DNA from 4 places in the Candidatus Kuenenia sp. genome. Region 1 is predicted to be linked to each of the others. Evidence: riboswitches for the same ligand, from Rfam matches in the RefSeq annotation. Region 1 holds a riboswitch; each other region holds the start of a gene.
The links. Region 1 has a riboswitch for cyclic di-GMP ahead of M5U24_RS10375 (tetratricopeptide repeat protein). Riboswitches for the same ligand answer to the same signal wherever they lie in the genome.
Positions count from the first base shown of each region.

Region 2: linked by a shared signal. The riboswitch ahead of M5U24_RS08895 (peptidoglycan recognition family protein) and the one ahead of M5U24_RS10375 (tetratricopeptide repeat protein) in region 1 are both predicted to bind cyclic di-GMP.
Region 3: linked by a shared signal. The riboswitch ahead of M5U24_RS17700 (hypothetical protein) and the one ahead of M5U24_RS10375 (tetratricopeptide repeat protein) in region 1 are both predicted to bind cyclic di-GMP.
Region 4: linked by a shared signal. The riboswitch ahead of M5U24_RS00555 (hypothetical protein) and the one ahead of M5U24_RS10375 (tetratricopeptide repeat protein) in region 1 are both predicted to bind cyclic di-GMP.

Region 1 covers NZ_JAOSKF010000018.1:426,167-429,796, forward strand. Annotated here, with positions in the region: gene M5U24_RS10370 (hypothetical protein) at 266-514, opposite strand; cyclic di-GMP riboswitch class I at 710-789, shown strand; gene M5U24_RS10375 (tetratricopeptide repeat protein) at 1,125-2,018, shown strand; gene M5U24_RS10380 (CvpA family protein) at 2,057-2,590, shown strand; gene miaA (tRNA (adenosine(37)-N6)-dimethylallyltransferase MiaA) at 2,931-3,630, shown strand, end outside.
Region 2 covers NZ_JAOSKF010000018.1:93,917-97,546, forward strand. Annotated here, with positions in the region: gene M5U24_RS08890 (hypothetical protein) at 62-1,618, opposite strand; gene M5U24_RS08895 (peptidoglycan recognition family protein) at 1,756-2,439, opposite strand; cyclic di-GMP riboswitch class I at 2,520-2,676, opposite strand; gene M5U24_RS08900 (4Fe-4S binding protein) at 2,914-3,630, opposite strand, start outside.
Region 3 covers NZ_JAOSKF010000024.1:113,654-117,283, forward strand. Annotated here, with positions in the region: gene M5U24_RS17690 (Ig-like domain-containing protein) at 1-43, opposite strand, end outside; gene M5U24_RS17695 (diguanylate cyclase) at 249-1,718, opposite strand; gene M5U24_RS17700 (hypothetical protein) at 1,699-2,157, opposite strand; cyclic di-GMP riboswitch class I at 2,253-2,337, opposite strand; gene M5U24_RS17705 (sigma-54 dependent transcriptional regulator) at 3,271-3,630, shown strand, end outside.
Region 4 covers NZ_JAOSKF010000001.1:111,006-114,635, reverse strand. Annotated here, with positions in the region: gene mdh (malate dehydrogenase) at 1-2, shown strand, start outside; gene M5U24_RS00565 (GGDEF domain-containing protein) at 325-1,155, shown strand; gene M5U24_RS00560 (hypothetical protein) at 1,349-1,720, shown strand; cyclic di-GMP riboswitch class I at 1,967-2,048, shown strand; gene M5U24_RS00555 (hypothetical protein) at 2,308-3,441, shown strand.

The sequences.
Region 1 (3,630 bases):
GCAAAGTAAAAAAAAATGCTAAGGCCCATGCGTCAGATATTAAATCTGCCATGGGTCTTTTTTTATGGTTGAAGGAGAGAAGGATATTTAGTGTGTAATTGTTTCAGATTTTTTGTAACACTTTAGTCTTTTGAAAAACTACAACAATGTAGTGCTACGAGGTTCGTCGCACCAAAAAAAAGCAGTGCGATAAGGCATAGTATATGTTCAAGACAATGCGACTAACCTAGTTGCACTACAAATAATTATCTCCAGTTTCAAAAGACTAAAGTGTTACGATTTTTTGGTGAAAAAACAACCTCCACCCCACCCCTGCCCCTGTGGTAGACCTGGCATACTTGCCTGGCATTGCGATGACAAGCGTAAACGTTTGTTCTGCCAATAAGGGAAATTGGGAAAGTCCTCTCTTGGGAGAACCTCCCGCAATCCCCTTCCCGGAGAGGACTAAGGGGTGGGTAAAAACAAAAGCCGTTGGTTTTTTATTTTTAAAATCCAACCGGACTAGCATATACAACGGAACAAAGCCGCTGCCAAAGGCAAGCGGATTCAGCCCTGGTTCTCAAGCCGGAATCTGGGAACGGCGTTTTTACTTTTTCAAAAGACTAAATCGTTACGATTGTTTACCGATTACTTCCAATAACTGCAACTATCAGATAAGGAGATGAAACATACTTGTAAAAAAATATAATGTAACAAAAAACAAAAACAATTTGAAAAAAGGCAAACCAATTGTGAGGCTGGGACGCAAAGCCATGGGTCTTCAGGAAAGAAGAATGCCAGGTCGCCAAATTCAGTCGGTAAAAGAGTTTATTTAATGTTCACAACATATCTTGCATAGCTTTTGTATGCTTTATCGCGGGTATTGCGGCGGTAACAATGAATCCGGCAATACCCGATCTATGAACTTTAAATAATAAGGTATTTACCTTCTCATTGTGTAACTAAGACCCGGACGTAAGATGCCAATATCTGCCCCGGGTCTTTTTCTTTTGATGAAAGGAGGTTTTTCCGCAAAATGATTTTAATATGCTGCTGAATACTATCAAATCATACCGGTACGGCAGCAAGTATGCTGCATACTTTTCGGTAAATTTTTTTACTACTCTATTATCATGTCTACCACAATGAACAAGAAAATATTAGCACGAAAATTGTTTGCGGAAGGGAAAAAATATGACCGCCTTTTCCCCAATTCGGAACAAGCAATAGATGCTTACAAACAAAGCCTTAAGAGTGATAGTGCCTTCACTGACGCCTATGTAAAACTGGGATTTATCTACCTTGCCAGAAACGATTACGGCGAGGCGCTCCATTATCTGCAAAAAGCAGCCTCATTAGAACCTGATAACGCAGAAACACTTAACAATCTTGGCTATGTTTATGAAAAAATGTTTCGGTTTGCCAGCGCAAAACAAATGTACAAAAAAGCCTTAACAATAAATCCTGAAAATATTGAGGCGCTGGTTAATATTGCTAAAATTCTGGAATTGGAAGGTAACTACAACGGAGCAATAGAACAATATAAAAAGACTATCGCACGCTACCCTGATGCCATTTTTCCGCATTTCTGCCTGGCAGTTCTCTATGATACACATGACATGTTTGACGATGCGATAAGAGAATATGAGCTTGTTTTGGGAAAAGACCCTCATTATGTAAAGGCAATGTTTAATCTGGGAAGTCTTTACGCCCAATTAGGGAATAGCAATGAGGCTATCATGCTTCTGAAACGGGCTTCTGAATTGAATCCGCAGGAAGTAATAATCCTCAACAAACTGGGGGAAATGTATTTATTCATTTCAAATTATTCTGCCGCAGAACAAGCCTTAAAACAATCCATTGCATCAAACCCGTTTCAGGAGGATGTACAGGTGAGTATTATACACGCTCAATATTTACAGTATTGTTCAAATCCCGAAACAGCAAAAAAAGAGGAAATTATCCTCAGAATCCATTTTGTCCTTTCATTGTATTCCTATAATAAAATGTGCCGGGAAATTTTAAACGCTTTGAATTAGCAATACCATTTTGGCGAGTTCAGAGGGGATTTTTATAAATGAATTGGATTGATATAATACTATCTGTAGTCCTTTGTATTTCAGTGATTTTTGGCTTTGTTGACGGACCAATATGCCAAATTCTTAGAATCTGTAGTTTGTTTCTCTCTTTTTGTGTGGCGCTTTTTTACCATGCAGTCATAAGCAACATCTTCTGCAATGTGTTTTCGGTTTCATTGCACAATGTATTGAGTTATTTCATCCTGTTCGGCCTTGCAGCGCTTATAACCACAATTATTTCAGATTTTCCCAAAAACATGGTCGACAATTTGAAAATGGGCGGTTGGTATAATGTATTGTGCGCGGTATTAGGATTTGTTAAAGGGACTATCCTCTGTGGTGCGATCATCTTCGGCATCCTCAATTTATGCTCCATGCCGGCATGCGAAATGGTTTGCACCTCGAAAATAGCAACGGTAATGGGAAATGGAATGCAAAATGTAGCAGCAATTACCTCAAACAATTTTTTTGACCCGTTAAAGAAAAACAGAGGATCAGACAATGCAAAAATGGCAAAGGGTACGGAATTTTAAATTAGGCTGGGTTTGGTAGCAACTTTATTCGGTTATTGCTCTTAATGTCAGAACTCTTAAAGTGTTTTTTTTGTCAGAAAGTACCCAAGTTGATTAATTACCGTGGGAGAGGTGTGAATTCAAGACGCTTTATGTCTGGTGGCACAGGCTTCATATTATTCGATGGCCTTTACTTTGATGTGACGCAGGGCGTAGGAACTAGAAGAACGAATTTTGGGAACAAGCCGGAATTACATTTATTTTGCTTATTATAAATCATTTTGTATAATGCTGTTACGGCTGTCCCCTAAAAAATATAATAAAAACATCCTGGCTTTTGATAACAGAAAATAAAAATTTTATGTCACATACAATCTGCATACTAACCGGCCCCACTGCCAGTGGAAAATCGCAAATAGCCCTGAAAATAGCTGAAAAAACCGGGGCAGAGATTGTTTCCGCCGACTCTATGCTAATTTATCGTGGCATGGATATTGGGACGGAAAAGCCATGCGCTGAGACAAGAACCAAAATTCCCCATTATTTAATAGATATTAGGGAACCGTGGGAAGAATACAGTGTGGGAAATTATATAAAAGACTTTGAAATCATCACGAATAATCTTTATGAACAGGAAAAACCCTTTATTGTTGTCGGCGGCACGGCGCTTTATCTTAAAGCGATCATGGATGGTTTATTTGACGGTCCTCCGGCAAATTGGGAATATCGGAACCGGTTAAAAACAATCGCAAAAGAACAAGGAACAGAGTCTTTATACCATATGCTTGAAACAATTGATCCAAAGACCGCCAGCCGGTTACACTCCAATGATCAGAGAAGGATAATCAGGGCGCTTGAGGTTTTTCAACAAACGGGGATAAGCATTTCTTCTTACCAAACCCAGTTTGGGAATAAAAATCCGAAGTACCATTGCATTGTTGTTGCGATTATGCATGATCGCAAAGAATTGTACCGGCGTATAGAATCGCGCGTGGATGATATGTTTTCGCGGGGTCTTATTGATGAAGTGAAAGCTTTGATAAGTAACCCCCTGGGATTAA
Region 2 (3,630 bases), 330 kb from region 1:
GTCCTATGTGGTTAGTCTTTGTACTACTATCCATCAATTTCTTGTTTTTTATGCGTGTTTTTCATGCCGCCATTTCCGTAAGTGCTTTAATATCAAGGGCTGAAGCGGTCATCAGTGAACAAGAGAACTTCTGGCCTTTCTCCGTCAAAACATAGCGGTTGGCCCTCGGAACTTTGCGGATTAGACCGTGTGCCCGCAGCATCTTTATCCGTCGGGTCGTTCGTCCGGAATATTTCTTTTGCTGATCCTTGCCGGATTGTTCGGATTCCCGGTAAAGCCACTTACGCAAATCATGGTTGCGGAATCCATTTATCGCGTTTTCGCCTTTGGACAGGAACATCAGCATCTGGTAATCATCCTGCTGCCAGGGATTCAAACCTCGATACCTCTTGCCCTCTTTGACAACCTTGTTACAAGCGCTGCTCACCACTTCTTTCAGTTTCTCCTCTACCTGAGCCGCCGCCAAAGCATCCCCATAACGATCATTGCATTGTTGGCTCACCTCACACCGTCGATGAAGATCGCTTACGCCCTTACGCATCTTCTGCCATGACGCCGGTTTGCCTTCATCATCATTGGGACTCCGAAAGACCTTAAAGTCCCGCGTATTATTGATCGTTGTCTCAATACGCAAGAGACTACCGCTCTTGTTATACATCTTCACTGAATTATAATTCACACTGTGCTTGACCCGTATACCTTCATAGCGTCTTCGATAGTCGCTGATAACCTCATCAGGGGCAGCGCCTGCAAGGTTACGCCTACCCAAATACTTCATCACCGAAGAACTGTCGCAAACCCGCATCGCATGATGAACAAACGATGGAAACAACTCCTCCAATGCCTCAACCGATTTAAACATGATGTCCGTCGCCCACTCCGTCTCATCCGCAGACCAGTAATACTCCGGTTCCAACGGACGAAGAATCTGCGACAATGCCGGGCAACTGCCCAACGCAAGCCCGTTCAGCAGCTTCGCCCAGTCAGTCTTAAGCTGCTCATGGAGCAGAACCTGCGCAGCCGCAATATCCTCTATACGCACAAAACAGTTGCCGTCCTTAACATAATCAATACCTTGCTTCTGAAGTTGCCGCTCCAGCCAATGACGACCATTGAGACAAATGAAAATATTAAACGGCGCCCAACTCTGGATACGAACATGACCAAAACCAAACACTGGATCATTAAAATAATGATACACAAAGACACACTTGCGGGGCGCCATTACCAACTCGAGCTTCTTGCTGGCCTTGTTGCCCTTGACCATCGGCGCAATACAAGGCTCTACCACACTCAACAGGCAGATGGAACCTTCCGTAATCCTCTTATCCGCCGCGATCTGGCGAGCCAACTTCTCCTTATCAACACCGCTGCTCATCAAATACCGCACCTCGATACCCAAATCTTTCGCCCGCGATTCACAACTGTCTCGCACCTGTGCCGTAAGCCCATTGACCCAACCGGAAAAATCCTTAAGCAGAATTCTCGCTTGGTTCATGAATGTTCCCATCCCACGCTCACTGGCCAACCACCGCAATGTCCCGCGAAAACGAATCCTGTCCAGACCGCTTATTGCACCCACGATCCTGTCTCGATATAATTCCATCAACTTATTCATAAGTAGTGTCCTCCAAATTGTCTGATTACTATTTACGAGGATACTACTATACTTTATAATAAACTAAAAATCACCTTTTTGGTTGCGGCCAAAGGCCGCGCTAGGCCCTTTGTGGTTAAACTTTATGTGCTTTGTGGTTATGATTTTCGCGAAGGGGATATTTCGTTAGAGGCAAACTGAATTAAACTCGTCTTAAATTCAGCCATGGGGAAATTTTTACCGGGGCATGCAGTTCCTTTTTGATGAACCTGGCTATGTAATATGATGTTCGATAAAGGGATGTCATATTTCGAGGAAAGATAACGGGTCAACCTAACCAGCGAATCAAATTGATCCTCAGAAGGTTTCCCGCCGTTTTCAAAATCACCCACGAGGCAAATGCCTATCGCCACCTGGTTGCAATCCATATTTGCCGTGTGAGCGCCATGAATTTGGTTCTTCCAGCGATTTCCTACCTCTATTTCTCCATCGCCAGAAAGAGTTCCATTGCCAATCACAAAGTGATATGCCAATCCATACTTCCACCCTTTCTTTTCTCTATGATAGGTATCAAACCGGGTTGCATTTCCTTTCTCTGAAGCGCTATGGTGTATAACAATATATTGCCACGGTCTTTCCTTTGTATCTATTGTATCTATCTCGCAAATCTGAGATATTTTTTGTGCAAATGCCGCTCTCAGCATATCGCTTTCCGATATCACCGTTCTTACCTCTGCGGAACTGCTGCTAATAAGAGGCAAGGCGCCAATAATACCTCCTGCCGCAACAATCATTGTTAACGACACATATTGAATAATCTTTTCGTATGTACGATTTCTCATTGTATTCATTTTAAATCACACTATAGTAATAAATAAAAAAGCCCTGCTACGGAATAAAATAAACGTTATACAGTTTTTTATTCGGTAGCAGGGCTTTCTTCACTGTTTAGCGGTATCGCGAAATTTTTCTCTTCATCCTTCTGCGGATTTTTTGTTTTACGCTTTGTGCGCCGCTGAATAAGTTAAAGACTCTTTGCTTTGCGTCCCAGCCTCACGACTGGTTTGCCTTTATCAATAGTTACTATAAAAAAGAGCTATTGTTTTAGTAAGTACATTATAAAATCATTCATTTTTTTGTCAATAATTAATTCGGCGTCAAATAAATAGCTCCGGGGGAAAAGCGCAAGGCGCAACCCTCAATCTGCAATTTTGCCGATTGCCAATTTCAGAAGTCAGAGTTTTTCGCGGACATCTGACCTCCGACCTCTGGCCTCTATTGAAAGCCGATTGTAGATTGCCGACCGCTCGAGTCCTTTATTTGATTTTATCATTTTGCAGTACACGGCGAAGCAATTCTTCACCCTCTTCCTTTTTTTGGGAAAGAAATGTTGCTGACAGAAGATGTTTTTCCTGCAACCATGAGGTAAAGTATCCGTTTTCGTTTTGAAAGGTATGGATGGCATTTGAGTGCGTCTCTTTTTCTCCCCATGACCTCCACAACTGAACCACCGCTTCAAATGCGATTGATGTCGCATCACGGTCTGGATATTTTATCAACAGTAGCAGTAAAGGGGCGGTCTCTTCCCTCGTTTTGTATTCTGCGATAAGGGCGTCCGTCTGTTTGCTTAAATGAAATACATTTTCTTCAATAAAATTATCGGATATATAGATATTATCCAGAATGATCTTTTCGTGAAAAAATTTCAGGCTTTCTTTCACAAGAGAATCCTCCGGCAAATAACGTACTATATCGGGGAGGATTTCTTTTTTGTAGGGCATTAAATCGATAATGGATTTACCAAAAGAAGTAATTTCTCCGCCAGAAATACTGCCCTCCCATGGCGCTACCTTTATGCAATACACATCATTCCATACACACAAGTAATTTTCAAACAAAGACGCCCTGTTGCCTAATGGTATCCCAATACCCGCACGGTCTTTTGTGAAGACGCCGAATGCGTCTTCCGCAGTTTCAAACTCCCAAACATCTATGGAAATCCTCTTCCCTGTATCATCTCCATACTCCGCATT
Region 3 (3,630 bases), on a different contig from region 1:
CCAGTGTGAGTATAAAAAGTGTTAAAATTATAAACTTATTCACGTAAGTCAGGTCATCTCAAAAACTTTATGTAGAGCGAAGCGCCACTTCGCCCTGCAATTTTGAAATTACTAAACATTCCATTCTCGTTTTCAAGCCGGAACTTGGAAACGAGAATTAAATTAGGTTGGGCTTTTAAAAAACGAAAACCCAACGGCATTCATTTCTACTCACCCCTACCCCTCCCAAGAGGGGAATTTGAAATTACTTACCGGTGCGTATTTTTCCCTTCTTTCTTGGAACAATAGAGTGCATTGTCGGCTTTTTTGATTAAATCCTCCATGTCATTGCCGTCTGCCGGATATAGACTGATGCCTATGCTGACGGTAATGCCGATTTTGTCATTATTAATCAGGAATTTTTGGGAAAGTAATCCGAGAAGCTTCTTCGCCACATGATTTGCATCCTCTCTATGATTAATGTTTGTAAGGATAACCATAAACTCATCTCCCCCAAAGCGGGCAACCGTATCACATTCCCGGACGCATTCCTTCATCCTCACGGCTGCCTCCTTTAACAGCAAATCTCCCATATGATGCCCGAAGGAATCGTTAACGGCCTTAAAGCCATCCAGGTCAAGCGCCATGACGGCTGCCATCTTCTTATTACGTTTTGCCTGAAGGATGGCCATTTCCAGCCGGGCACGAAATAAATTGCGATTGGGGAGGTTGGTAAGGGCATCGTGATATGCCATGTGTTGAATACACGCTTCCGAACGTTTACGTACAATGGCATTGCCTATAATCTCAGAAACAATACGGAGCAGCATTATATCTTGTTCTTTGCAGGAGCAGCCGTTCAAAATATTTTCACAACTAATAAATCCGAATGAATCTTTGTCCGCAAATACCGGAAAGGACAATACGGATTTGACTTCCCGTTTAATCAAAAACTCTTGTTCTGCCGCTGCTTCTTTTGGCATACGGCACACCTGTGGGATATGAATAACATCGCCCGCACGCAGGTGTTTCATCCACCATGTGAATGCGAAGAAGGAAACGTCCATAAATCGACGTCTTTGAGAGGGTATGCCTTCGTTGCACCATTCATAAACATTGTCAGCCATGCCGTTATTCGTACCGGACAGCACAAGGCATACCCTGTCAACTCCGATCTGCCTGCCAATTTCTCCCTCGCCTATTGTTTGGAGTATTTTTGGAATAGCCTCATCAACAGAAACAGACTCCATCAATATGTTCGACAGTATATACAGGATTTCATGCCGCTGTTCATTTTGCTTTTGTATTGTTATATCTTCCTTTATCGCAAAAAAATGTGTTATCATTCCTTCCTCATTCATGAGGGGAGAAATAGACGCCTTCTCCCAGTAGAAACTGCCGTCTTTTTTCTTATTACAAAACACCCCTTTCCATTTTTTGCCGGAGGTAATTGTTTCCCACAAATGTTTATACTCTTCGGGAGCAGTCCTGCCGGATTTCAGTATGCGGGGATTTGCCCCTGTAACCTCTTCCCGGGTATAGCCGGTGAGTTCAGTAAATTGCGAATTTACATATTCAATAGTTCCCTTTATGTCTGTCACAATTACTGCACATGGGATTTGTTCTATTAACGTGTAAAACATGATACGTTTATCTTTTCTGCCTGTTACCGCGCTCTGCGTGGCAACAAATTGTTTTGGACGCTCTGAGTCCGGATTATTACTCGAGATACAGGGCATCTGATCCTGCATTCCCACGCGAGAGCGCTGGAACGGGAAAAAACATTACACACTCTTTCGCATTGCTTGTTTTTCGTTGGGCAATGCCCATCCTACTTAACTCACTTTGTTCTGAATGATAAGAAAGACGTTGGGTTTTGCCTTTACAACAGACATGCTGGTTACTATTGAGGCGTGTAATCTGAAGGTGGTTACGATAGAGATATGTGCGGAGTGTGAACTTGCCGAGACGAAGCGTAAAGTTTGTATTGGCTTTCGCTACTGTGATTTGTCCGAACCTAAGAATCTGTGTGCATTCAAATAAATCAAAGGCGGAAAGCGATAGCTCTGTGCTGTATACGGCTGCGCTTCGCGCAGCCGTATAACCATAGCCGTATAACCATAGCCGTATAACCATAGCCGTATAACCATAGCCGTATAACCATAGCCGTATAACCATAGCCGTATAACCATAATAGTCATGTAAGAATAAAGCACAGTAATGTCTAAAATCAAAAAAAATCTTACTGTCGAAGGCTGAATAATTCAGCACTTATCGGTAGTAAGGCTATCTTTGTACTGTAAGTAAAGACCTTTTACTTTGCGTCCCCTGATTGCTCAGGGTTTGCCTTTATCGATATTTTCATGAATCTTGTATTAAAAGCGGGAAATATACATTATTACCACGGGTTATTCAATAGTTATTTTTACCGGTATCAAAATTTTTGTAATACTTTAGTCCTATGAAAAAAACCGCTCGTTCCCAAGCTCCGGCTTGGGAACGGGATTGTTTGAGAAGCTCCAGCTTCGAATGGAAAAGGGAATGAACCCATTATGTCAGCTTGGAGGCTTTTCAGTATGTTACCCAAGATATTTGGGAACCTCTTTTGAATCGAATAATACACGAAGCTTCGCTTGCCGGCTAAATGGAAGCTAGAGCTTCCAACGCAATTACGTTCCCAAGCCGGACAGACTGGGTCAAATGAACTTTATTGTCTCAAAAGTGGGGACAACTCTTCGCATTATGCCTGTTTTCGACCCTATTTAGTGCTGTTTTCCCATTAAAGTGGAGAATGCCTGTCGTAAAATAGGATAAAATTGCCCATTTGACCCAGTCTGCGGAGCTTGGGAACGAGCATTTTTGTTTTTCCAAAAATCTAAACTGTTACAAATTTTTAGATCAGGCTGATTAAAGTATGGCTATAAACAGTGGTATAAAATTTGCGACAACGCTACATAATCATTTAAATGTTTCTGGTAACTATTCAGCTTGAGGGGATTTAATTTGTACATAAGTTTTATAAAAACCAGTTAAACCACGGAACACGCGGAATACACGGAAATTGATTATTTTGCATAAGTTTTATAAAAACGTGTAAGTATCCTCTTAAAAAAATACTACATTGTGTGAGAAATCGTATTTTTAAACAGATGTTGATAATGGAAGATTAGTAGTGTTTAAAAATTAAACGTTTTGATATACTGAACTCAAAGTATTTTTTTACGGGAAAAAAATTAAGTTTTATAATGCGTGGGACATTGAACGGTTTGTTTTTAATGGAAGGATAAATAAATGAAGCCGAAAGGTATAATTCTTATTGTCGATGACGAAGAAACAATCAGGCTTTCTGTCAGGGAGTTTTTAGATGCGCAGGGTTATGAAGCAATTGCCGCCGGTAGTTGCGAAGAAGCGCTGGAGAAAATGGATACATTTATGCCGGATTTGATACTGCTGGATTTGAGATTGCCCAATATAAATGGAGTGGAACTTATTGAAAAAATAAAAGAGAAAGACCCTAACGCGTTAATGGTGGTAATGACGGGATATGGAAGCGTAGACTCGGCAGTTGAAGTAATGAGACTAGGGGCATACGATTATTTAGAGAAACCGTTTAAGCTTGACAGGTTAAGGTCGGTGGTTGAAAAGGCATTA
Region 4 (3,630 bases), on a different contig from region 1:
AAAGCGTATCGCTTCTATTAAATAACTCACGAAGCAATCGCTTCGTGCTACAACTTTTTACGGAAAAGAGGGGGACTTTAATTCCTGGGCTAAATCCATGCGCAAAGTGGACAGTTTAGCGCAGGAATTATGTATGGTGTCTCCTGAATTACCTGCGGTTGGATTCTTTACTATTAAATCAATATGTGAAGTGTATAAAAAAAACTTATAATACCCTTCACCTCCCGACACTCTACTTCTCTTTTTACGTCATTGTTATGCAAAAAACAAACTGCCAATTAGGTGAGCCATAAGATGAAACTACTGTTGAAATATATGGATAGAATGCCTAAAATAATAATCGCAGCAAGCAGCTCTTTATTGGTTGTTTTTCTTGGCATTATAGACTATGCCTCAGGTTCCGAGATATCGTTTTCAATTTTTTATCTGTTGCCTGTGCTAATGGCAACGTGGTTCGCCAAGCGAAGATATGGAGTCGTAATCTCTGTTTTCAGTGCAATAACATGGTATCTGGCAGACATCAATTCTGGTCATGCATATTCGCATTATATAATTCCTGTCTGGAACTCGATTATGCGGTTAGGGTTCTTCTTAATTGTTACCTCCTCCATTGACAAAGTCAGAAATCTGTTAAATAAGGAAAAATCTATGGCGCGAAACGATTTTTTAACGGGAGTGGCTAATAGGCGTTTTTTTTATGAAATAGCTACAAAAGAAATAGAACGAATTGCAAGATTTATTCACCCATTGTCACTTGCTTATATTGATATCGATAATTTTAAGCAGGTAAATGATACCCTTGGTCACAGTGCCGGTGATAAACTCTTGCAAGTAGTTGCTGGCACAATAAAAGAAAACATTCGATCAATTGATACAGTATCGAGACTCGGAGGTGATGAATTTGCACTTCTAATGCCAGAAACAAATGCTCAAAGTGCTATTACAGCTTTAAATAAATTACGACATGCTCTTTTAGATATGGTGCATGAAAATAATTGGCCGGTGACTTTTAGCATAGGCCTTGTCACATGCTCCGAATCTTGCAAATTGAATGAATTAATAAAAGAAGCTGATAATCTCATGTACACAATAAAAGCGAGCGGAAAAAACAGAATTGAAAATAAAGTCCACTCATTTAATAAAACAAGTGCATAACATTTCAATCAAGGCTATGGGGAGTAAACGCTGTTTGGTTTTCAACAAGCTGGTTGCCATTGCGCCGTATTGTTTTCGTTAAGAGTTCATCAACCGCTGCAGATATCTTTGCGAACTATAATTGACTGGCATTTTCAGACCAGTAGTTAAGATGCATTTTGGGTAGGATATAATAACAATGGAGGTCTGAAAAATGAGAAAGAGTTCTAATACAGAATTTATGGCAAAAGTGGCATTAGAAGCGATCAGGGATGAAAAAACGCTAGCAGAGTTGTCATCACAGTACGAAATGCATAGGACGCAAATAGCAAAATGGCGTAAACGAGCGATAGAAGGATTAGGTGGGATATTTCAGGAGAAGGAGGCGAAGTTAGTCGGAGAGAAGGAGAAAGTAATAGATGAGTTGTATCGGCAAATAAGGAAATTGAAGGTGGAGAACGAATGGCTTAAAAAAAATCTACACAGATTGAGCATTCATGAGAAAAGGGGGATGATAGAGGTTTACAATAAGGAGTTAAGCAGTGTGACTTTTTTGTGGTTACAGAGATCAAACCGGTACTATTAGCCAGCCAGTGGTTTCGAGTGAGACCGTAAATATTTCTTAACCAAGTTGTATTCCACATACATTTCAAACCGGCTGAACTGTTGCTATGCTTACTGCACACATCCTCCCTCGGTGTCGGAATGTGTGTTGTAAACATAAAAGTTAAAGTCTTTTTAAAAAGACTAAAGAGTTACAAATATTTTAAAATATTTTTTTTGCCAAACCGCGATAATTTTCTTGACTAATTAATGTATTTTGGTAAAAGTGTGCATACAAAGGCAAACCAATCGTGAGGTTGGGACGCAAAGCCATGGGTCTTATTTTTTGGAAAGAATGCCAGGTTGCCACCTATAATGGTGTAAAAGCTGTTTATTGATCAGGCGCTGAGCCGGTAAGTATTTTGTTTGTAAAAGGTTTAGCTATAAACTTACGGTTGAATCCCTTTTATAAAATGTGATGCTTTATTGATTAGGTTCAAGATTTCAATAGGCTTTTAAGATAACCCAAAACCCAAGGCATATGTGGCATATTGTCTTGGGTTTTTTTATTTTACAATGGGTATAAAATTGTTGTTTTTGTTAGAGAAATTTTTTTTGGAAAGGAGTAAAATGATGAAAAGGAAATTAGTTTTAAGTGTATGGACGATTGTATTTACAGGTATTTATTTGTCGTTTGTAGTGGAGGGGGCTGGAGCGGATACCCTTTATAAAACCAGCCTTACCGTCAGTGATTCAAGCGCTTTTGATGGAGACAAATTAGATGCAAGTGTTGAAATAAACAAAAATGGAAAAGTAAAATTATCAATATCCAATTTAATACATCTTGATACACTACTGTATGCCAATAAAACATGTGCCTTGGTAATTGAAACAGAAGTGAACGATATCGCAAAGCCATATGAATTTCCATTTGAGATTGAAGAGGGAATTGCGTTGGAGGATATGGACCTTGTTCTTCAATCAGGCGATAAAGTGGAGATTGTAAGCGTCGTTATTAACGAAAAGGCTTCCCCTACAGGAACCCCAACGCCTTCTCCCATTGCCGTTGCTTCTCCTTTGCCGGCAGGTTCTCCAACTCCTGTTGCAACGGCATCTCCAATTGCAACCACCTCGCCCGTTGTGACGCCTACCGCAACTGTTGCGCCATACTCAACCTCTGTTTTGGAAGTTTCGGCAGAGATATCCGGGGATGATGTTGAATTGCTGGTTCCGGGAGGTTTGATTACTGATGCCGAAATAACGCCTACACCAACGTCATTTGCCACGCCTGCGGCAACGCCAACAGAACCTTCTGCAACTCCCACATCAACACCAGTCGAGACGCCTTCTGTAATAGAGGCATATGTGAGCTTCCAGTCAAAGACGATAAATCTTAATAGTAACGGTAAGTTTATTGCCAATATAAAACTACCTTCCACGCATAATATCGAAGATATAGTATGTGAAACAGTAGTGTGTGAAGGTGCTGTTGCAATTGATTGTGATGAAAAAAAGAATAAACTTAAGGTCAAGTTTAATATAAGTGATTTAGAAGTTGGTTTAGATTTAAAAACAAGTGAATCACAAAGTGTTGAATTTACCATTACAGGGGAATTATCAGATGGTACAAAATTCGAGGGAAGCGATACCGTTAAGGTGAAGGGAAGTAAGAAGGGAAAAAACGATGACAACGACGATGAAGACGAAGACGATGATGATGGCGATAAAGGCAAGGACAAGGGAAAAGGGAAAAATCGACGCTAATGAACAATCGTAGGATTGAGATTAAATTTGAATGGTTAATCAAAGATTTTATTCGGTTAGAGGTATCGTAGAGAAAGGAAAAAACCTTTCCCAACCTCTTGAAAGAGAGGTTGGGAGGCTTTTCCTTTTGGGAATGTTGCAGACTATTAAAAAGGGTTGATTAGTAATAAAAGCTGCTGCCGATAAGAT